One region of the Bacillus sp. MC1252 genome, then DNA from elsewhere that is predicted to be linked to it. Evidence: riboswitches for the same ligand, from Rfam matches in the RefSeq annotation. Region 1 holds a riboswitch; each other region holds the start of a gene.

Region 1 (7,349 bases):
TTTTCAAAATTGCTTTACAATTCATAAAACAATCCATTACAGTGAGTGTATTGTCACGTAACTTGAATAGAAGGTGAAAAAAATGGAATTCCAGCAATCAGATGTGTTGAAACATTTACCGAAACAGTTTTTTGCGTCGCTTGTCCAAAAAGTGCAGAAAAAAGTGCAGGAAGGAGCTGATATCATTAATTTAGGCCAGGGAAATCCTGATCAGCCAACTCCTCCGCATATTGTAAAAGCCATGCAGGAAGCGGTAGCAAAGCCTGAAAATCATCAATACTCTTCATTCCGCGGGACGGCGAAACTAAAAAAGGCCGCCTCAGCCTTTTATGAAAGAGAATATGGCGTCACGCTTGATCCGATGACGGAGATCGCCATTTTATTTGGCGGGAAAGCGGGACTTGTTGAGCTGCCGCAATGCTTACTGAATCCGGGTGATACGCTGCTTGTCCCAGACCCTGGTTATCCTGATTACTGGTCAGGCGCTGTGCTTGCTGGAGCTCATATGGTCACCATGCCTCTTCTTGAACAAAATGATTTTTTACCTGACTACCATCTATTGCCTGAGGCTGATAAGAAACAGGCAAAATTGATGTACCTAAATTACCCAAACAATCCGACTGGTGCCACTGCAAGTCGTGCATTTTTTGAAGAAACCGTTACGTTTGCGAAAGATCACAAATTGTGTGTTGTCCATGATTTCGCATATGGCGGCATTGGATTCGATGGAGAAAAGCCGGTCAGCTTCCTGCAAATAGATGGAGCGAAAGAGACGGGTATTGAAATTTACACATTGTCCAAAACATATAATATGGCCGGCTGGAGAGTTGGTTTTGCAGCAGGAAATCCCTCTGTCATTGAAGCGATCGAGCTTTATCAGGATCATCTGTTTGTGTCACTGTTTAAAGCTACCCAAGATGCAGCAGCAGAAGCTCTTTTAAGCGATCAAACGTGCGTACAGGTGCAAAATGATCGTTATGAAAAAAGACGAAATACATGGATCGCTGCCTGCAAGGAGATTGGCTGGGACGTAAGTGCTCCAAAGGGATCATTTTTTGCTTGGTTAAAGGTGCCAGAAGGATTTACATCTGAATCCTTTTCTAACTTATTATTAGAGAAAGCGCATGTTGTCGTGGCGCCGGGGAATGGCTTTGGTGCTGGCGGTGAAGGCTACGTCAGAGTAGGGCTTTTAACAAGTGAGAAGCGGTTAAAAGAAGCCGCAGAGCGCATCGCTGCCTTGCAGCTATTTGAAAAAAGCCATTGACAACGTAAAAAAATGGTGGGATAATTCAGGCAATATTGAAGAAAATTGAATATTCTTATCAAGAGTAGGCAGAGGGACTAGCCCAATGAAGCCCGGCAACCGACTTCCATGAAGCACGGTGCTAATTCTTGCAGCAGGCGCTGAGAGATAAGATTCGGATGAATGAGACGAAACCTCTTTAAGGCGCTGCCCAAGCACTTAAAGAGGTTTTTTTATTGAACATATAGAGGACGCAATCGAAAGGGGATTCCTAGTGAGTGAATTACTGGCAACATACGTATTAACACACCGAGAGGATGAACAAATTGACCGTAAAGCGGAGCAGATCGCACTTGGTTTAACAGTTGGATCATGGACGGATTTGCCGCAGCTCAAAAAGGAGCAGCTTAAAAAACATAAAGGCCGAGTAGAGAAAGTGACAGAAAAGGTTGCATCAGCTGAAAATCGCCTGTATCAATCAGAGGTAACAATTGCTTATCCTGAGGCTAACTTTTCAGCAGACTTACCAGCCGTTTTAACAACGATATTTGGAAAGCTTTCACTAGATGGGAAAGTAAAGCTTGTCGATATAGAATTTTCGAATAGGTTTAAAAGAAAGCTGCCTGGACCGGTATTTGGAATAGAGGGGATACGAAAGAAATTAGATGTGTTTGATCGTCCGTTATTGATGAGTATTTTTAAAGGCGTGATCGGCCGTGATATGGCGGATTTAAAAGAGCAGCTCCGTTTACAGGCATTAGGCGGTGTTGACTTCATCAAAGATGATGAAATTTTATTTGAAAGTCCATTAGCCCCTTTTGAAGAACGAATCAAAGAAGGAAAAAAGATATTAAAAGAAACATATGAAGAGACAGGGCACCTAACGCTGTACGCCGTTAATTTAACTGGCAGAACCTTTGATCTTAAAGGTCGAGCAAGGAAGGCCGCTGAACTTGGAGCAGATGCGCTTCTATTCAACGTCTTTGCCTACGGACTTGATGTCATGCAAAGCTTAGCTGAGGACCCAGACATTCAATTGCCTATTATGGCACATCCAGCAGTGAGTGGCGCGTTTACATCATCTCCTGAATATGGGTTCTCACATTCGCTTCTTTTAGGTACATTAAATCGATATGCTGGCGCTGATTTGAGCCTTTTTCCATCTCCTTATGGATCGGTCGCACTTCCGAAAACAGATGCCCTTGGTATCTATGAAGCTTGCGTAAAAGAGGATACGGTTCAAAAAACGTTCCCTGTCCCATCAGCAGGCATTCACCCTGGTATGGTTCCAGTATTGATCAAAGATTTTGGATTCGATCATGTGATTAACGCAGGTGGAGGAATTCACGGACATCCGCGGGGAGCCATCGGCGGAGGGAAAGCATTTCGATCCATTATTGATGCGGTGATAAATGAAGAGCCCATCCAAGAAAAGGCATCATCTTGCCAAGACTTAAAAGCAGCACTTGATCTTTGGGGAAGGGTAGCAGAATAAATGAAAAAACCAATTGTATGTTGTGATTTTGATGGAACGATTACGAAAAATGATAATATTATTCGCATCATGAAGCAGTTTGCACCAAGTGAATGGACGAAGCTGAAGGATGGTGTCCTGTCAAAAGAGATCACGATTCAAGAAGGCGTCGGACAGATGTTTCAATTACTAACGAGTGATCAGAAGGAAGCCATTCAGTCGTTTATTTTAGAAGATACAGAGATTCGAGATGGATTCGAACAATTTGTTGATGATGTAAAAAAAGCAGACATTCCTTTCTATGTGTTAAGCGGCGGTATGGACTTTTTTGTCTATCCCATACTCGAAGGCATTGTAGATCCAGCCGATATTTATTGCAATCATGCATCATTTAAAGAAGATCATATTCAGATTGAATGGCCGCATGACTGCGATTCAGAATGTCAAAATGGCTGTGGCTGCTGCAAGCCCTCGATCATTCGAGAGCTGACTCATGAAAATGACTTCATTATCATGATCGGAGATTCAGTGACCGATATTGAGGCAGCAAAACATGCGGATCTCACGTTTGCGCGTGACTATTTGCTGAATGAGTGTAAAGAGCTCGGGCTCGTACATAAGGAGTATGAAACATTTATCGATTTAAAAGCGCAATTTGTTCAAATAAAGGAAGTGAAGGAATGGCTGACGCAAAGAGTAAACGATGGCAGGAGCTAGCAGACGTCAAACGTGAATTGGCACAAAGAGACTGGTTTTACGGAACAAGCGGCAATTTATCTATTAAGGTGTCGGATGATCCAATCACATTTTTGGTGACGGCAAGCGGCAAAGATAAACGAAAAGAAACGGACGAAGATTTTGTTTTAGTGGATGCAGCAGGTCAGCCTGATGATCCAAATCAACCGCTCAGACCATCGGCCGAAACACTGCTTCACACATATGTGTATGAGCGGACGAAAGCAGGCTGCTGTCTCCATGTCCACACAATCGATAATAATGTCATTTCAGAGTTGTATGGGGATAAAGGAGAGGTTCGTTTTAAAGGCAACGAAATCATAAAAGCCCTTGGTTATTGGGAAGAGGATGCAGAAGCCATTCTTCCTATTATAGAAAACCCAGCCCATATTCCGCATCTTGCAGAACAATTTGCAGCGCACCTTACAGAAGAGACGGAATCAGGTGCTGTGCTCATTCGCAATCATGGCATCACTGTCTGGGGAAAAACAGCATTTGAAGCAAAACGAGTGTTAGAGGCTTATGAATTTTTATTTAGCTATCGTTTAAAATTAACGCTTTATCAAAAGCAGCTTGTTAGATAAAAAGGAGGAAAAACACATGGCGACGATTTTTATTCATAATGAAGAGAACACATTACTTGAAAACGAACAAGAGGTAGCGGCATATTTAGAAAAACAAGGGGTCATTTATGAACATTGGGATATTGAAAAGCTGCCAAACCGGTTATCAGAAAAGTATGATTTAACAGATGAGGAAAAAGAAGAAATTTTGACCGTTTTCCAAAAGGAAATACAGAATATATCTGAACGAAGAGGGTACAAAGCGCAGGACGTGATTTCATTATCTGATGCGACATCAAATCTTGATGAGCTGCTCCAAAACTTTAAGCGTGAGCATCATCATACAGATGACGAAGTACGGTTTATTGTGAGTGGGCACGGAATCTTTGCCATTCAAGGCAAGGATGGCGTCTTTTTTGATGTGAGACTGAATCCAGGAGATTTAATTTCTGTGCCTCCGAATATCCGTCACTACTTTACACTGCAAGAGGATCGCCAAGTGGTCGCAGTTCGCATATTTGTCACAACTGAGGGCTGGGTGCCAATTTACGAAGAAGAAACGGTTTAATGAAAGGAGCTGATCCTTCCGCATGAGGCGGAAGATCAGCTTTTTTTTAGGAAAATAGACATGAAATGAGAAAGAAAATGGTTGATTTTGATCTTCTGCATAGGATAAAATTCTGTTTAATCAATGTGTCAGTCCTGCCCAAATTTGAAGTTTACCCCCAGATATGATTGAGTAAGAGGTCTTTAGGCTGTAAAAAATTAAATAAAATAAGCATATTTAATTTAATTTACAAATAAAGTATAATTTTGGTGTCGGATCATTTAGAACATAGACAGACGAATTCATTGCGGGAGCTGAGATCATGAATATTTATGTAAGGAAAGAACAACTGCTGATGTCCATTGATGAAAAGAGAAAACAAATGGTAGAAGCAGCTCAAGTGGAAGGGTACACAGGTGAGACGACAATTAAATATAGTCAAGAACTGGACAACCTGATGAATGAGTATCAGCATCTTCTTTTTCATGAAAAACAATCTGTTGCATCCCTTCATGATCTTGTGTCCCAAATGAGTCTTCTATCTGTGAACCGGCCCTCTTACTGACATGAAAAAACCGGTCTTGCATAAGCAAAACCGGCTGAACTCTTCAGCTATGCTGAGTGAGCGGAAGGAAGCATGATCATAACGGTTGTTCCTTTATTCACTTCGCTGTGAATATCAATTGTCCCGCCATACATCGAAATGATTCGTTTACACACAACAAGCCCAAGACCTGTGCCTTTTTCCTTCGACGTAATAAAGGGGAGGAAGATATGCTTTAGCATCTCTTCTGGTATGCCTTCACCCGTATCCTTCACTTTAATGATGACATGTTCTTTTTCAGCCTCAATCACAATCTTCAAATGACCGCCATTTGGCATCGCTTCTAAAGAGTTTTTCGCTACGTTTAATACGACTTGTTTAATGTGATCCTTCGTGCAATACACACCAACATCTTGAATCGTATTGATTTGCAAATCAACCTCGACATTATACAGGTTCGCCTCAGAGAAAACGATCGGCATGATCTCACTCACAATTTCTTTTACAGAATTATTCTGCCATTTTTCTGCAGTAGGTTTTCCTAACACAAGAAACTCACTGACTATTTGGTTAATCCGTTTAATTTCTTCCTCTATGACAGAAAAATAGAGCTGATCTTCTTCTGAATGATACTTCTTTTGCAAAAGCTGTATAAACCCGCTAATCCCTGTTAATGGATTGCGAATTTCGTGTGCTGTACTTGCCGCGAGTGTTCCAATTAATTCAATCTTTTGCGCCTCATTTTGATGACGCTCCTGCTGGGTTTGACGCCTTAAAATGATATATTGGACAAGTGTGAATAAAATATTTAATAAAATAAACGCACTGGATAGAGGAACCAGCGTAACGGACAGCACTTCACTAGTTGAAGCACGCTGCGGAAAAACCTCTAGCTTCCAGCTGTTTTCATCTAAATATGTAGATACGGTGCTGCCATTTTCTGATGCTGGCTGCGGCCCACTTGTAAACACAACATGTCCATTTTGATTCAGCATCTTAAAATGAAGATCTGGGTTCAATACATTCATGATATTTCTTAAATAGTCAATTTGAATGGCGGCGACTAAAACATTGGTGACTTCTTCGTTTTCATTCAAAACAGGGACACAAATGGAGAGAATCCGCTGTTTTGTAATTCTACTCACATAGTTATCTGTGATCACGGTCTGCTTGGTCACTTGAATGCGCTTAAAATAATCTCTGAATGAAAGGTTGATTTTTTCCTTTAACGGTGTGGTACTTGCTGTTACATTTCCTTTTTTGTCTAAAAGATACAGGCCTGAAAAACGAGGTTCTTGTTTATAGATTTTCTCTAGGATGTTTTGTACTTTTTTCGCCTCAAGCGGCTGGTCAAATCCCATGGCAAGGGAAGTTAATCTCGCTTCTGTTTCACTAATTAAATAATTCATTTGGTTTTTGTGAATATTTAACATAAGTGTAGCAGTTTGTTTGTTTTTTAAATCGATTTTTTCAGTTTCTTTTTCGTAGATAAAATAACTAATGATTAGGGTTGGAATCATCACCAAAATAAGGTACAGCCTGATCTTCTTCCAAAACCCTTTCAGTATACTCATCATTCATCGCTCCAACGTATTACCTAATAAACTTATTATAGCATTGAACCTATCTTTATTACGATGACTTGTATGATTTTTAAAAAATTAGGTGATTCGTTCTGGTCTCATTTTCATGCTAAAGATGGGTCAACATGTTGACATTTTACTTATTGTTTATTAATGTCACATTAGTGGGTTGCATTTCATAAAGGATGATAAAAAATGGAAAATCATAATGTTGAGAAATCTTTGAAATTATTTATTGTATTATCACGTGCTTATCGCTCAATCAATCATCACATGAACAAACATATTGTCAAGCACGGTCTGAATCCGACTGAATTTGCTGTACTAGAATTGCTGTATCATAAAGGTGATCAGCCGCTTCAGCAAATCGGTGATAAGATTTTACTCGCAAGCGGAAGCATCACGTATGTGGTCGATAAATTGGAGAAAAAAGAACTCCTCAGTCGTAAGGCTTGTGCAGAAGACCGCAGGGTGACATTTGCGCATATTACGGAACAAGGACGAGCTTTGCTTGATGACATCTTCCCAGATCATGCGAAAGAAATTCATGAGATGATCAGTGTGCTGAGTGAAGAAGAGAAGGATGCCTGCATCGATATGCTCAAACATGTGGGGCTGCGTGCAAAGCATTTATATGATCATAAAGAATAAACAAATAAA
Region 2 (7,349 bases), 200 kb from region 1:
ACAGCATTGTCGTTGCACCAAGCCAAACGTTAAGTGACCGCGAATATCAGCTGCTTCGTAATGTGTCACTGAAGCTCATCCGTGCACTTGGCATTGAAGGCGGCTGTAACGTACAGCTGGCACTTGATCCGAACAGCTTTCAATACTATATCATCGAAGTAAACCCGCGCGTGAGCCGTTCCTCTGCGCTTGCGTCTAAAGCGACAGGTTATCCAATTGCAAAACTTGCAGCGAAAATTGCTGTCGGCTTAACGCTTGATGAAATGATGAACCCAGTCACAGGTAAAACATATGCAGCCTTCGAGCCAGCACTTGACTATATCGTATCAAAAATCCCGCGCTGGCCGTTTGACAAATTTGAATCTGCCAACAGACGTCTTGGTACGCAAATGAAAGCAACCGGTGAAGTCATGGCGATCGGCCGTACATTAGAAGAGTCTCTTTTAAAGGCTGTACGTTCACTTGAAGCGGATGTGCATCACATTGAATTAAAAGATGAAGCAGACATCACAAACGAAGTGCTCGAAAAGCGGATTATCAAAGCAGGAGACGAGCGGCTATTTTATATCGCTGAGGCGCTTAGAAGAGGCTACACAGTCGAACAGATTCATGAATTCTCAAAAATAGATTATTTCTTCCTCCATAAGCTAGAAGGCATCATCGCATTTGAAAAGACGTTAAAAGAAAAGAAAGGCAATACAGACGTATTAAAAGAAGCGAAAGATAAAGGCTTCTCAGACATCTATATTAGCCGAGAGTGGAACATGAAGGAAGCGGATGTCTACAAGCTAAGACAAGAAGCAGGCATCGTTCCTGTTTACAAAATGGTGGATACATGTGCGGCAGAATTTGAATCAGAGACGCCATATTTCTACAGTACGTATGAAGATGAAAATGAATCAGAACGAACAGACAAGAAAAGCGTCATAGTGTTAGGCTCAGGTCCAATCCGAATTGGACAAGGGGTCGAGTTTGATTATGCAACCGTTCATTCTGTGTGGGCGATCAAACAAGCAGGGTATGAAGCCATCATTATAAACAACAACCCTGAAACGGTCTCAACAGACTTCAGTATTTCAGATAAGCTTTACTTTGAACCACTTACTGTAGAAGATGTGATGCACATCATCGACCTTGAAAAACCAGAAGGTGTCGTTGTTCAGTTCGGCGGACAAACAGCGATCAACTTAGCAGATGAATTATCGAATAGAGGGGTTAAGATTCTAGGAACTTCGCTTGAAGACCTTGACCGCGCGGAAAACCGTGACAAGTTTGAACAAACATTAGAAACACTCGGCGTTCCGCAGCCAAAAGGAAAAACAGCTACGTCTGTGCCGGAGGCGGTAGCGATTGCGAATCAGATTGGCTACCCAGTCCTTGTCCGTCCTTCCTATGTATTAGGCGGTCGTGCGATGGAAATCGTTTATCAAGAAGAAGAGCTTCTTCACTACATGGAGAATGCGGTGAAAGTCAATCCGCAGCACCCAGTGTTAATTGACAAATATTTGACGGGAAAAGAAATTGAAGTAGATGCCGTATCTGATGGGGAAACTGTCGTGATCCCAGGGATTATGGAACATATTGAAAGAGCCGGGGTCCACTCAGGTGACTCGATTGCGGTTTACCCGCCGCAAACATTGTCTGATGAGATCAAAGCGAAGATCGCAGAATACACGATTAAACTCGCAAAAGGACTTAACATTATTGGACTGCTTAACATTCAATTTGTTCTATCAAAGGGAGAAGTGTTCGTCCTTGAAGTGAATCCGCGTTCAAGCCGGACTGTCCCATTCTTAAGTAAAATTACGGGCATTCCAATGGCAAACCTAGCGACAAAAGTCATTTTAGGTGACAAGCTCAAAAACTATGGCTACCAAGAAGGGCTTCACACCGAACAAGAAGGGGTGTACGTCAAAGTCCCAGTCTTCTCTTTTGCAAAACTAAGAAGAGTGGATATTACACTCGGGCCTGAAATGAAATCAACAGGTGAAGTTATGGGGAAAGATGTCACAATTGAAAAAGCCCTCTACAAAGGGTTGATTGCATCAGGGATACAAATTCCAAATGACGGAACGGTTCTCCTCACAGTCGCTGACAAGGATAAAGAAGAAGGGCTAGAGATTGCAAGAAGATTCCATTCCATCGGCTATCATATTTTAGCGACAGAAGGAACGGCGAATTACTTAAAACAAGCCTCCATTCCATCAAGTGTTGTCGGCAAAATAGGAGAAGAAGGCAAAAACCTTCTCGATGTCATTCGAAACGGGGAAGCTCAATTTGTCATCAACACCCTGACAAAAGGAAAGCAGCCGGCAAGAGACGGCTTTAGAATTAGACGTGAATCTGTTGAAAATGGAGTGGCTTGCTTAACGTCACTAGATACAGCAGAAGCCATTTTAAGAGTGCTTGAGAGCATGACATTTAGAGCAGACGAAATGCCAGAAGTGAAAACGAATGCTGAGGTGACAGTAACGATATGAAAAAAGCATACTTGACGGTCGTCTCAAACCGAGAGATCGCTGATCATATTTACGAAATGACATTAAAAGGTGACCTTGTGGACTCATTTCAAACGGCTGGACAGTTCCTTCATATAAAGGTCAGTGAATCCATGACACCGCTGCTGAGAAGACCGATCAGTATTGCCAACATTCATGCCGAGCAAAAAGAAGCAACCATCATTTACCGCGCAGAAGGAGAGGGCACAAAGCTCCTCTCCCAAAAGCGGGCGGGAGAATCAGTCGATGTATTAGGGCCGCTTGGGAACGGTTATGACCCTTCAGTTGTCCAGCCTGGGCAGACGGCATTACTAGTCGGTGGAGGAATTGGAGTACCGCCTCTATATGAGCTTTCCAAGCGTTTAACGAAAAAAGGCGTTATCGTGAAGCATGTCCTCGGCTTTCAATCGAAAAAGGATGTATTTTACGAGGAGAAATTTCAAGCACTTGGCGATACTTATATCGCGACCGTTGATGGAACATACGGCTCAAAAGGTTTTGTGACAGGTGTGATCGAAGAAAATGATTTGAGCTTTGATGTGCTGCTTTCCTGCGGACCGACACCTATGCTAAAAGCACTGAAAGACACGTATCCTGATAAGCCTGTCTACATTTCAATGGAAGAACGAATGGGCTGCGGAATCGGTGCGTGCTTTGCTTGTGTCTGTCATACCGATCAGCACGAAAAACCTTACGTCAAAGTCTGTCTTGATGGACCTGTATTTAAAGCAGAGGAGGTGGCATTGTCATGCTAAACGTGGAGTTACCCGGCTTATCTTTAAAGAACCCGATTATACCTGCATCAGGCTGCTTTGGATTCGGAAGAGAATTTGCTTCATTATATGATTTATCCATGCTGGGCGGCATCATGATCAAAGCCACTACCCTTGAAGCGAGATTTGGCAACCCGACACCGAGGGTGGCCGAGACTGGAGCCGGTATGCTGAATGCGATCGGCCTTCAAAATCCAGGTCTAAAAGGCGTGCTCGAAAATGAATTGCCTTGGCTTGAGCAGTTTGATACCCCCATTATTGCAAACGTTGCTGGCTCACAGGTCGATGATTATGTCGAAGTAGCAAAACAAATCAGCCAAGCAAAGAATGTCCATGCCCTTGAACTAAATATTTCTTGTCCGAATGTCAAAACAGGCGGGATCGCATTTGGTACAGACCCAAACATGGCGGCGTCGTTGACAAAAGCGGTCAAGGAAGTCTCCTCCGTTCCTGTCTATGTGAAACTGTCTCCTAATGTGGCGAATATTGTTGAGATTGCTAAAGCGATTGAATCTGCTGGAGCGGATGGGCTTACCATGATTAATACCTTAATTGGCATGCGTTTAAATTTAAAAACTGGGAAGCCCATCCTTGCCAATAAAACAGGCGGATTATCAGGTCCAGCTATAAAACCTGTCGCTGTTCGAATGGTGCATGAGGTCAGTCAGGCGGTTTCTATTCCGATTATTGGGATGGGCGGGGTGCAAAGTGCTGAAGATGTACTTGAATTTTTACTAGCAGGTGCAAGTGCAGTAGCTGTTGGCACAGCCAATTTTGTGAACCCTTTTATTTGCCCAGAAATCATTGACGAGCTGCCAAATGTGTTAGCGGCTTATGGTTATTCATCTGTAGAGGAATGTATCGGAAGGAGCTGGAAACATGAAGCACTTGCCCATCATCGCGCTTGATTTCCCATCAGGGCAGGAGGCACTTGCCTTTTTAGAACCCTTTGAAGGAGCACCATTATTTGTGAAGGTTGGTATGGAGCTGTTTTACCAAGAAGGTCCAGCCATCCTTGACGCGCTGAAAGAAAAAGATTGCCGCATATTTCTTGATCTGAAATTACATGACATTCCAACAACGGTGCAAAAAGCGATGAACCGGCTTGCTGCACTTGGCGTTGATTTAGTCAATGTACATGCAGCTGGCGGGAAACGAATGATGCAGGCTGCGGTAGAGGGACTTGAAAGCGGGACGCCTGCTGGACAAAGCCGCCCGGGCATTATTGCTGTGACTCAGCTGACAAGTACGTCAGAAGACATGATGAACAAAGAATTACTCATTGATCGTCCATTGCAAGAGACTGTGCTGCATTACGGACAATTGGCATATGAAAGTGGACTCGACGGTGTTGTTTGCTCTGTTCATGAATCTAAAGCCCTTCATGAGCACATCTCACCTTCCTTTCTCACTGTGACACCAGGGATTCGCTTGCCGAATGATCAAACCGATGACCAAAAGCGTGTCGCGACACCTGCCTTTGCAAAAGAGCAAGGTGCTTCACAAATTGTTGTCGGAAGATCCATCACGAAAGCTGAAAGTCCAATAGAAGCCTATCATCAAATTTTGAAAGAGTGGGAGTGACTGCCGGATGAAAACGAAAATCGCTAAACATCTACTACAAATCAAAGCTGTCTCATTAAAACCAGACACACCGTTTACGTGGGCAAGCGGCATCAAATCACCGATTTACTGTGATAACCGCCTGACTTTGTCGTACCCGGAAGTGAGACACGACATCGCTGAAGGTCTAAAAGATTTGATTCTCACTCATTTTGAGGGAGCGGAGGTTGTCGCTGGCACTGCAACAGCGGGCATTCCGCATGCCGCATTAGCTGCAGACCGCCTGAACGTGCCGATGTGTTATGTCAGAAGTAAGCCAAAAGCACACGGAAAAGGGAATCAGATTGAAGGAGCCGTATCGCCTGGTCAAAAAGTTGTTGTCGTAGAAGACCTCATTTCAACTGGTGGGAGCGTGCTTGAAGTGGTCTCGGCTCTTCAAGACGAAGGCTGTGACGTACTCGGAGTTGCTGCAATTTTCACATACGGCCTGCCAAAAGCAGCTGCTGCTTTTCAAGAGAAAAACATTCCATATGTCACACTAACAGACTATGACACGCTGACAGACGTGGCTCTTGAGCTAAAAGCGATCGAACCTTCTGCTATGAATAAACTAAAACGCTGGAGACAAGATCCTACCTCTGAATCTTGGATGGAAGAAACGGTTTAAAAGCTGTGCCACTCGCACAGCTTTTTCATTTGGTTAAAAATAGTAAAATAGACTCAAATTTAAATAAAAACTAATCCTATCAATAAAGTCGGGTTGACTTTTGTTTGAATTGTGTTAATATTTAATACAAATTAAAACTCTTATCCAGAGAGGTGGAGGGACTGGCCCGATGAAACCCGGCAACCTGCGATTCGTAAGGTGCCACTTCCTGCAAAATGATTCTATTTTGAAAGATAAGGAAATCGTGAGCTTCCTCATCTTTCTTTCGGACTGAAAGAAAGTTTTTTTATTTTAACGTGAGGAGGAAGAGGAGATGGAAGTGAAACAAAACCAGGATGAGGGCTTAGTGAAGCACATGCAAGAACTGATTGGGGATATAAAATTCGGTTCGATTACGTTGATTGTTCAGGACGGTCAAGTGATTCAAGTAGAAAAAAACGAAAAAATTAGGTTGAAGTAGTGCGCAGATTAGCAATATGAGCGGTACTCCGGAAGGGGAGAAACAATGTTAACTTACGAAAATTGGCAAGAGCCGTCCATTACATTTCAAGAGGACGATTTGTATAAAGGGGCCCTATCCGTGCTGAAATGGGCGTACGGTCATTATGGTGATCAGCTCGTTTATGCATGCAGTTTTGGCATTGAGGGCATTGTCCTGATTGATCTTATTGCGAAAGTAAAAAAGGATGCGAGAATTGTCTTTTTAGATACAGGTCTGCATTTTAAGGAAACGTACGATACAATTGATGCGGTAAAGGAAAGATACCCCGGTTTAGACATCGTACTGAAAACACCTGAGCTGACAGTTGAACAGCAAAACGAGCAGCATGGTGAAAAATTATGGGAAACAAATCCTCAAAGCTGCTGCCATATGCGCAAGGTCATTCCTTTGCAAGAGACACTATCTGGCTATCCGGCATGGCTTTCTGGCTTAAGAAGAGAGCAGTCACCAAAACGAGCAGGTACGAACTTTTTAAATCAGGATGAAAAGTTCAAATCAGTGAAAGTATGTCCGCTCATTCACTGGACGTGGAAGGACATATGGAGATATGCATCTAGAGAGGATCTTACTTATAATCCGCTGCATGACCAGGGATACCCAAGTATCGGCTGTGCACCGTGTACACAGCCAGCATTTACTGCGGATGATTTGCGTTCTGGCAGATGGTCAGGTACAGCAAAGACAGAGTGCGGATTACATGAGTAAGGGAGCATAATGTATGGAAATCGCCGCAATTTTATTTAGTTTATTCTTTGCTTTAAACATAGGCGCAAGCGGAGCAGCCGCTTCTATGGGCATTGCGTATGGATCAGGTGCAATTAAAAAGCCCATCTATGCACTCAGCGTTTGTGCAGTCGGAGTTTTAGCAGGTTCAGTGATTGGCGGCGGTGAGGTCGTCAAAACGATTAGCTCTGGTATTATGCCAGAATCTGTGATTACAATTGAAATTGTTTGTATCATCATTGGTTCTGCCGCATTATCACTCTTCATAGCGAATCTGATGGCCATCCCTTTATCAACAAGTGAGGTCACAGTAGGGGCTGTGGTCGGTGTTGCAGTCGCGTATAAAGTGTTATATGTGAAATCTATTTTAGTCATTGTGGCCTTTTGGATCATCATTCCACTTGTCGCCTTTGTTTTCACCTTTACTGTAGTCAAAATCATCAGAATGTTCCCTAAACGCACATTATCTAAAAAAAGCACTGCGATTTTATCAGTCTTGCTCATGATCAGTGGATTTCTAGAGGCGTTTTCAGCCGGTATGAACAATGTTGCCAATGCAGTCGGCCCGCTTGTGGCCTCAAGCGTCTTGTCCGTTGGGCAAGGAACACTTTACGGCGGAATCT
Region 3 (7,349 bases), 1.6 Mb from region 1:
GACGTTCCTGAGGAATTTGGCGGACTCGGGTTAGATAAAATCAGTTCAGCCATCATTACTGAAAAATTCGCCAGAGCAGGTAGCTTCTCACTTTCCTATGGTGCTCATGTTGGCATTGGTTCTCTGCCGATCGTGCTGTTCGGAAATCAAACGCAAAAGGAAACGTACCTGCCAGGACTCGCCTCTGGAGAAACCATTGCGGCGTACGCACTAACGGAGCCAGGTTCAGGCTCTGACGCACTTGGGGCAAAAACAACCGCGGTCCTGAATGAAGCTGGAACACATTATGTCCTCAATGGGGAAAAGCAGTGGATCACGAACTCCGCATTTGCAGATGTCTTTGTTGTGTATGCGAAGATTGACGGTGAACACTTCTCTGCTTTTATCGTAGAAAAGGATTTTCCAGGTGTCAAAACTGGGCCTGAAGAGAAAAAGATGGGCATTAAAGGATCATCGACGAGAACGTTAATTCTAGAAGATGCCGAAGTGCCAAAAGAGAATTTACTTGGTGAAGCAGGCAGAGGCCATGTCATTGCCTTTAACATTTTGAATATCGGACGCTATAAGCTGGCAGTCGGCACAATCGGTGCGTCAAAACGGGTCATTCAATTATCAGCAGAATATGCGAACCAGCGTAAGCAGTTCAAAACACCGATTTCTCAATTTAGCTTAATTGGTGAAAAAGCAGCTAACATGTCAGCAAAGCTCTATGCCATGGAAAGTGCTGTTTACCGCACAGTGGGGCTATTTGAACAGCGGATGGGTCTATTAAGTGAAGAAGAGCAAAAGGACGGGAAACAAATTGCGCAATCCATTGCAGAATATGCAATTGAATGCTCTCTTTGTAAAGTGCTTGGCTCTGAAACACTCGATTACATTGTGGATGAAGGTGTGCAGATTCATGGCGGATATGGTTTCATGCAAGAATACGAAGTCGAAAGAGCCTATCGTGACTCACGAATTAACCGTATTTTTGAAGGAACGAACGAAATTAACCGTTTACTTGTACCAGGCACATTCTTGAAGAAAGCGATGAAAGGGGAGCTTCCTCTTCTTCAAAAAGCGCAAACCTTGCAGGAAGAGCTGATGATGATGATGCCGGAAGAACCAGGTGATCAGCCGCTCGATCAAGAAAAATATTTGCTCGTCCATGCGAAAAAGATCGCCTTGATGGTGGCAGGCATGGCAGCGATGAAATATGGGAAAGCATTAGACAAAGAGCAAGAAATCCTTGTGAACATAGCAGATATCGTCAATGAACTGTTTGCTGCTGAATCGGCGATCCTGCGTACAGAAAAAGCCATCGCTGCATCAGGCCCAGAAAAGAACGCTCAAAAGCTCGCCTACACACAAATTTTCACGCAGGAAGCCTTTTTAAAGATTGAAGCCCACGCAAAAGAATCATTGATCGCGATGGAAGAAGGAGATTCACTCCGTATGAGTCTGTCAGCCCTTCGTAAACTGACAAGATTCACGCCGATCAATGTCATTGCTAAAAAGCGTGAGGTGGCGAAACGAATCTTTGAAGCAGAGAAATATATCGTGTAAAAACGGTTCGAAAGGTGTGGAGTGTACTCCGCACCTTTTTGTAAGCATACATTTAGGTTTTTAAAATATTTTGTGATAAAATGTTGTCACAATTTGCAGGAGGTGAAAATGGTGGCTTTAGATTTTTACGAATACCCATCTTGCGGTACATGCCGAAAAGCAAAAAAGTGGCTGGAAGAACACAATAAAGACATCAACAGCATACATATCGTCGAAGAGACGCCTGATAAAGAAACCCTAAAAGCACTTTACGAAAAGAGCGGTTTAGAGCTGAAGAAATTCTTTAATACAAGCGGACAGAAATACCGAGAGCTGCAGCTGAAAGATCAACTTCCTGCAATGTCAGAGGACGAGCAGCTCGAATTACTTGCGTCTAACGGAATGCTGATTAAGCGTCCAATTACAACAGACGGCAAACGAGTGACAGTTGGATTTAATGAAGATACATTTAAAAGCGTCTGGAAATGATGTAACTTTCATTCAGATTGTGGTATCTTCAATATAGAAGGAAAGAAAAGACTGGAGGGGTATTGAATGAGCACACCAAAAGATTTACGTTATTCAGAAGAACATGAATGGGTCAAAGTAGAAGGAGATAAGGTGCGTATCGGTATTACGCATTTTGCTCAATCTGAGCTAGGCGATATCGTGTTCGTTGAGCTTCCTGAAGTAGGAGACAAAATCACAGCGGACGAGCCTTTCGGAAGTGTAGAATCAGTCAAAACTGTTTCTGAACTTTACGCACCGATCAACGGCACAATCGTTGAAGTAAACGATGAGCTGGATGACAGCCCAGAGTTCGTCAACGACTCTCCATACGAAAAAGCATGGATGATTGTTGTAGAGCCAGCTGATGCGTCTGAAATCGAGAACTTAATGACAGCTGAGCAATACGAAGAAATGACAAAAGAAGACTAATTCATGTGAAATTGGACACTCTACCTTTATGGGGGGTGTCCAATTTGTCTTTTCAAAAAGAACAGGTGGATATAACAGAGCATGTCACTGGGCGATTCAAAGAAAGCGGCATGGTGCTTTATCATCAAAATGAAGAGATTGGCACGATGATTAGTGAAAATCAATATGAGTTAAAATCGGGTTATTCCTATGATCAAAATCGTTTTTATCGTCTGTCTGATACATTGACCCACGGGGCAGAACAATATGTAGACTGTGACGATGAAAATGGCTGGTGCTAATCACAGTTAAGGCTGCAGTGAGCATAAGCTGCAGTCTTTTTGATGATCAAGTGCCTAATCTTTACAACCTGAATGAAAGATTGTAATCTAAGGAAGAAGTGAATCAACGTCAAAAGGGCCGGGTGATCGTGATGAACGTCGAGATAGAAAAGGTCATCATTGTAGAAGGTAAATCAGACAAACAAAAGCTAAAAGAAGTTATTAGTGAACCTGTTACCATCATTTGCACCAATGGTACGATCAGTACATCGAAGCTGGATCAGCTCGTGGACGATTTATTCGGAAAAGACGTTTACATATTAGCAGACAGTGACGATGCTGGCGACAAACTGCGGAAGCAATTTCGAAAAGAATTCCCTGAAGCACTTCATCTGTTTGTCGACAGAACGTACCGAGAAGTGGCCGCTTCACCGTCAGCCCACATTGCATCTATCCTATTAGCTGCAAACATTGATGTTCATTCCAAATATTTATGAGGGTGGACGTATATGAAAGAGATTGAAGAGCATGAATTGAAGGAGATAGAGGACGATTTATTTCTTTTGTACTTATATACACCGTTTTGCGGAACATGCCAGTTGGCAAAGAAAATGCTGACAGTCGTAGATGCCATGCAGCCGGATGTTCCATTTTACGAGAACAATTTAAACTACTCACCAGGCTTTGCGAAAGCATTTGAAATCGAAAGTGTACCTTGCTTTCTACTGTTTAAAAAAGGTGAGATTGTGCAAAAAGGCTACGCCTTTCACTCAGTTCCATATCTTCATGAAATGATTGAAACCGCTAAATAAAGCGGTTTTTTGTCATATTTCAAGCAATTCATTTGAAAATTTGTCGAGCTATTTATAAAGGACAAGCCGATGTTTGTAGAGAAATGTTATGTATAACCAAATGACAGGGAGGTTATACATGTGGAAAAAGTGAAAACCCATGGAAACGCTGGGCAGCGATTATTGTTAAAGCCGCTGCTCTCCTCATCATCCTTGAAGATTACATTTGAGGCGGAAACTGACTCTTGTACATTGATTGTGGATGAACGTGGTGAAGTGAAGAAACTGCCTGCAATTGAGTTATCGGATCTCATCTTCTATGGTGAGAGGAAAGAAATTCTACAATTATTAGATGGAGACATGTCCTTGCAGCAGCTTATCAGCAGGGGACAAGTCAAAGTCAAAGGCTCATTCCGCGCGCTTCTCAGACTAGAGGCTGTGCTTTGGCTGACGAACGGTTTTTTTCGGAAAATGATAACGTAGTCGTTTACTTGGAAATTAGCGATTTACAGCGTTGACATATCTCGGGTAGCATGATATTCTACGTTAGTAAAAACATGAACATCACATAAAACAACATATTTTCTCTTATTAAGAGAGGTGGAGGGACGTGCCCTATGAAACCCGGCAACCGTCAGCATAGCTGAAATTGGTGCCAATTCACTCAAAGCCGCAACGCTTTGAAAGATGAGAGAAAGGCGTATTTGAAATAAAAGGCCTTTCTGCTTGCGTTGCAGTTAGGTCTTTTTTACTGACTTGGCAGCAGGCTAGAGTCATGACAGCACGAAGAATAAATGAACGTATGTGATGGCAATCTATAGATTCAGCAAGAAAGCAGGTGAGCAGACTGTGATCCATTTACAGAATGTATCAAAAACGTACTACTCAAAAAGCGGAAATGTTGACGCAGTGAAAGACGTCAACTTGGATATTGATAAAGGTGAAATATTCGGAATTATCGGGTATAGCGGCGCGGGCAAAAGCTCTCTTATTCGCCTATTAAACGGTCTGGAGCTGCCAACAGAAGGAATTGTTGAAGTGGCAGGCAATCGGATCAATGAAGTATCGAATGCGAAACTTCGTAAAGCAAGACAGGAAATCAGCATGATCTTTCAGCACTTTAACCTACTTTGGTCAAGAACAGTAAGACAAAATATTATGTTCCCGCTCGAAATTGCAGGTGTTCCGACGTCAAAACGGAGAGCCCGTGCAAATGAACTAATTAAATTGGTCGGTTTAGAAGGGAAAGAAAATGCTTATCCTTCTCAGCTAAGCGGTGGACAAAAGCAGCGTGTGGGAATTGCGAGAGCATTAGCCAATGATCCAAAGGTTCTTCTATGTGACGAAGCTACATCTGCACTTGATCCGCAAACAACAGATTCCATCCTTGATCTTTTGGCCGATATCAATAAACGATTAGGGCTGACAATTGTGCTCATCACACACGAAATGCACGTCATTCGCAAAATCTGTCATCGTGTGGCAGTGATGGAGAATGGACGCATTGTCGAAGAAGGCGAAGTATTACGTGTCTTCAGACAACCGAAGGAAGAAATGACGAAGCGATTTGTGAAACAGCTTGCTGAACCAGAGGAAGCGAAAGAAACAATCGAACACGTCTTAGAGCGAGTAAAAGAGGGTCAGGTGGTACGGTTGTCCTTTATCGGCGATTCTGCCGAGCAGCCGCTGATCACTGAAATCGTTCGATCTTTTGAGGTCGATGTGAACATCCTTCAAGGAAAGATTTCTCAAACGCAGGAAGGCGCGTTTGGAACACTCTTTATCCATATTAATGGAGAAGAGACCGAGGTTGAAAAAGCCATCGCCTATATCCAAAGCAAACAGGTTGAAATTGAGGTGATGACACATGTTTGAGAAATGGTTTCCGAACGTTGATCTAGATGTCATTTGGAATGCAACGGGTGAAACGGTGTACATGACACTCATTTCACTAGCATTTGCTTTTATTATTGGTATCATCCTTGGACTATTGCTCTTTCTGACTAGTAAAGGCGGTCTTTGGGAAAATAAACCGATTAACACCGTTATTGGGGCAGTCGTCAACATTTTCAGATCGATTCCTTTTATCATTTTAATCATTCTTTTATTAGGGTTTACAAAACTAATAATGGGCACTATTTTAGGTCCAAATGCAGCGCTGCCTGCGCTTGTCATTGGGTCAGCTCCTTTCTATGCACGTCTTGTCGAAATTGCACTGCGAGAAGTAGACAAAGGAGTCATTGAAGCAGCACGATCTATGGGAGCTAAAACGTCTACGATTATTTTTAAAGTATTGCTGCCAGAATCACTGCCAGCCCTTATTTCAGGCATTACCGTAACAGCGATTGCTCTAATTGGCTCTACTGCGATCGCAGGTGCAATTGGAGCAGGTGGACTTGGTGACCTTGCCTATGTGGAAGGATACCAATCTGGTAATACAGATGTCACACTAGTAGCCACTGTGTTTATTCTCATCATCGTCTTTATTATTCAAATAATCGGTGATTTGATTACAAATAAAATTGATAAACGTTAAGGGAGGATTTATTCATGAAGAAATTGATTTTAAGTGCACTATTTCTAGCATTTGCAGGCATTTTAGCTGCATGCGGTTCATCTAATAACGCAAGCGAAAGCAAAACCATCACGGTTGCGGCTTCAAAAACACCACATGCCGAGATTCTTGAAGAAGCAAAACCACTTCTAAAAGAAAAAGGCTACGATTTAAAAGTGAAAGTGCTTAGCGATTATAAAATGTACAACAAAGCGTTAGCTGAAAAAGAAGTGGATGCGAACTTTTTCCAACATATTCCTTACTTGAACGAAGAAAATAAATCTAACAAAGATTATAACCTGGTAAGTGCTGGTGCGGTTCACCTAGAGCCTTTCGGTATCTACTCTAAGAAATACAAATCAGTGAAAGATATTCCAAACGGCGGAACGATCATCATGACAAACAACGTAGCTGAACAAGGCCGTATGCTTGCACTTCTGCAAAATGCTGGTGTCATCAAGCTTGATCCAAAAGTAGATACAATCAACGCAACAGTGAAGAACATTAAAGAAAACCCGAAGAACCTAAAGTTCAAAAAAATCGCTCCTGAACTAACAGCGAAAGCTTATGAAAACAGTGAAGGCGATGCCGTGTTTATTAACGTCAACTATGCGATTCAAAATAAATTGAATCCGAAAAATGATTCAATCGAACTTGAGCAAACGAAGAACAACCCATATGCAAACATCGTGGCTGTTCGCAAAGGTGAAGAAAAATCAGATAAGATCAAGACGTTAATGGAAGTTCTTCACTCTGATAAAATCAAAGAATTTATCGACAAAAAATATGACGGTGCAGTTCTGCCTGTATCTGAATAATACGCTACAAAACCTCGCTTTCATCAAAGCGAGGTTTTCAGCATGTAGACAAACCCTCGCATTCGGTGTCAGTCCTGCGTGCCGGTGCTCACGAATGTCAAATTCGCTCCGCTCCAGTACTCGTGCTTCCTAGACTTCAAAGGTTTTCTATCGCGCTGAAAAGAAGACAAAGGGCTAAAATAAAGATCATTTTAGCCCTTTGTCAACAATCTGAAACCTCGCTTACATCAAAGCGAGGTTTTTTGTGTATTTTTTCAAATCTCGCTCATAATAAAAACGTACAAATGACCTGAAGGGATGGAAACAAGATGAACGAACAGCATATGAGCGGATCCATGCAGCAATCACTAACTGATTATAAAACCGCAATGGGTGAATTTCAGAAGAAAATGCCGGTGTTTGGGAAGAAATTCAATGAATTTACAGAGCAGTGCTTCCAGAGCGATTCATTAACGCAAAA

The links. A riboswitch is a leader RNA that binds a small molecule or an ion and turns the genes downstream of it on or off. The one in region 1 is predicted to bind S-adenosylmethionine.
Region 2: another riboswitch for S-adenosylmethionine. It lies ahead of ACYH0L_RS07425 (DUF2292 domain-containing protein); the one in region 1 lies ahead of mtnW (2,3-diketo-5-methylthiopentyl-1-phosphate enolase).
Region 3: another riboswitch for S-adenosylmethionine. It lies ahead of ACYH0L_RS15110 (methionine ABC transporter ATP-binding protein); the one in region 1 lies ahead of mtnW (2,3-diketo-5-methylthiopentyl-1-phosphate enolase).

What each region holds. Positions count from the first base shown of each region.
Region 1 is NZ_CM166369.1:1,273,221-1,280,569, forward strand. Features, by position in the region: gene ACYH0L_RS06390 (pyridoxal phosphate-dependent aminotransferase) at 83-1,264, shown strand; SAM riboswitch class I at 1,317-1,418, shown strand; gene mtnW (2,3-diketo-5-methylthiopentyl-1-phosphate enolase) at 1,518-2,738, shown strand; gene ACYH0L_RS06400 (2-hydroxy-3-keto-5-methylthiopentenyl-1-phosphate phosphatase) at 2,739-3,434, shown strand; gene ACYH0L_RS06405 (methylthioribulose 1-phosphate dehydratase) at 3,398-4,036, shown strand; gene ACYH0L_RS06410 (1,2-dihydroxy-3-keto-5-methylthiopentene dioxygenase) at 4,053-4,583, shown strand; gene ACYH0L_RS06415 (aspartyl-phosphate phosphatase Spo0E family protein) at 4,885-5,127, shown strand; gene ACYH0L_RS06420 (ATP-binding protein) at 5,175-6,680, opposite strand; gene mhqR (MarR family transcriptional regulator MhqR) at 6,885-7,340, shown strand.
Region 2 is NZ_CM166369.1:1,469,032-1,476,380, forward strand. Features, by position in the region: gene carB (carbamoyl-phosphate synthase (glutamine-hydrolyzing) large subunit) at 1-2,480, shown strand, start outside; gene ACYH0L_RS07405 (dihydroorotate dehydrogenase electron transfer subunit) at 2,477-3,253, shown strand; gene ACYH0L_RS07410 (dihydroorotate dehydrogenase) at 3,247-4,179, shown strand; gene pyrF (orotidine-5'-phosphate decarboxylase) at 4,151-4,855, shown strand; gene pyrE (orotate phosphoribosyltransferase) at 4,863-5,501, shown strand; SAM riboswitch class I at 5,639-5,741, shown strand; gene ACYH0L_RS07425 (DUF2292 domain-containing protein) at 5,857-5,961, shown strand; gene ACYH0L_RS07430 (phosphoadenylyl-sulfate reductase) at 6,007-6,708, shown strand; gene ACYH0L_RS07435 (inorganic phosphate transporter) at 6,722-7,349, shown strand, end outside.
Region 3 is NZ_CM166369.1:2,915,049-2,922,397, reverse strand. Features, by position in the region: gene ACYH0L_RS15145 (acyl-CoA dehydrogenase family protein) at 1-1,548, shown strand, start outside; gene ACYH0L_RS15140 (arsenate reductase family protein) at 1,660-2,016, shown strand; gene gcvH (glycine cleavage system protein GcvH) at 2,083-2,466, shown strand; gene ACYH0L_RS15130 (YusG family protein) at 2,511-2,747, shown strand; gene ACYH0L_RS15125 (toprim domain-containing protein) at 2,879-3,223, shown strand; gene ACYH0L_RS15120 (thioredoxin family protein) at 3,236-3,538, shown strand; gene ACYH0L_RS15115 (SCP2 sterol-binding domain-containing protein) at 3,659-4,000, shown strand; SAM riboswitch class I at 4,103-4,211, shown strand; gene ACYH0L_RS15110 (methionine ABC transporter ATP-binding protein) at 4,367-5,392, shown strand; gene ACYH0L_RS15105 (methionine ABC transporter permease) at 5,385-6,053, shown strand; gene metQ (methionine ABC transporter substrate-binding lipoprotein MetQ) at 6,068-6,889, shown strand; gene ACYH0L_RS15095 (carboxymuconolactone decarboxylase family protein) at 7,198-7,349, shown strand, end outside.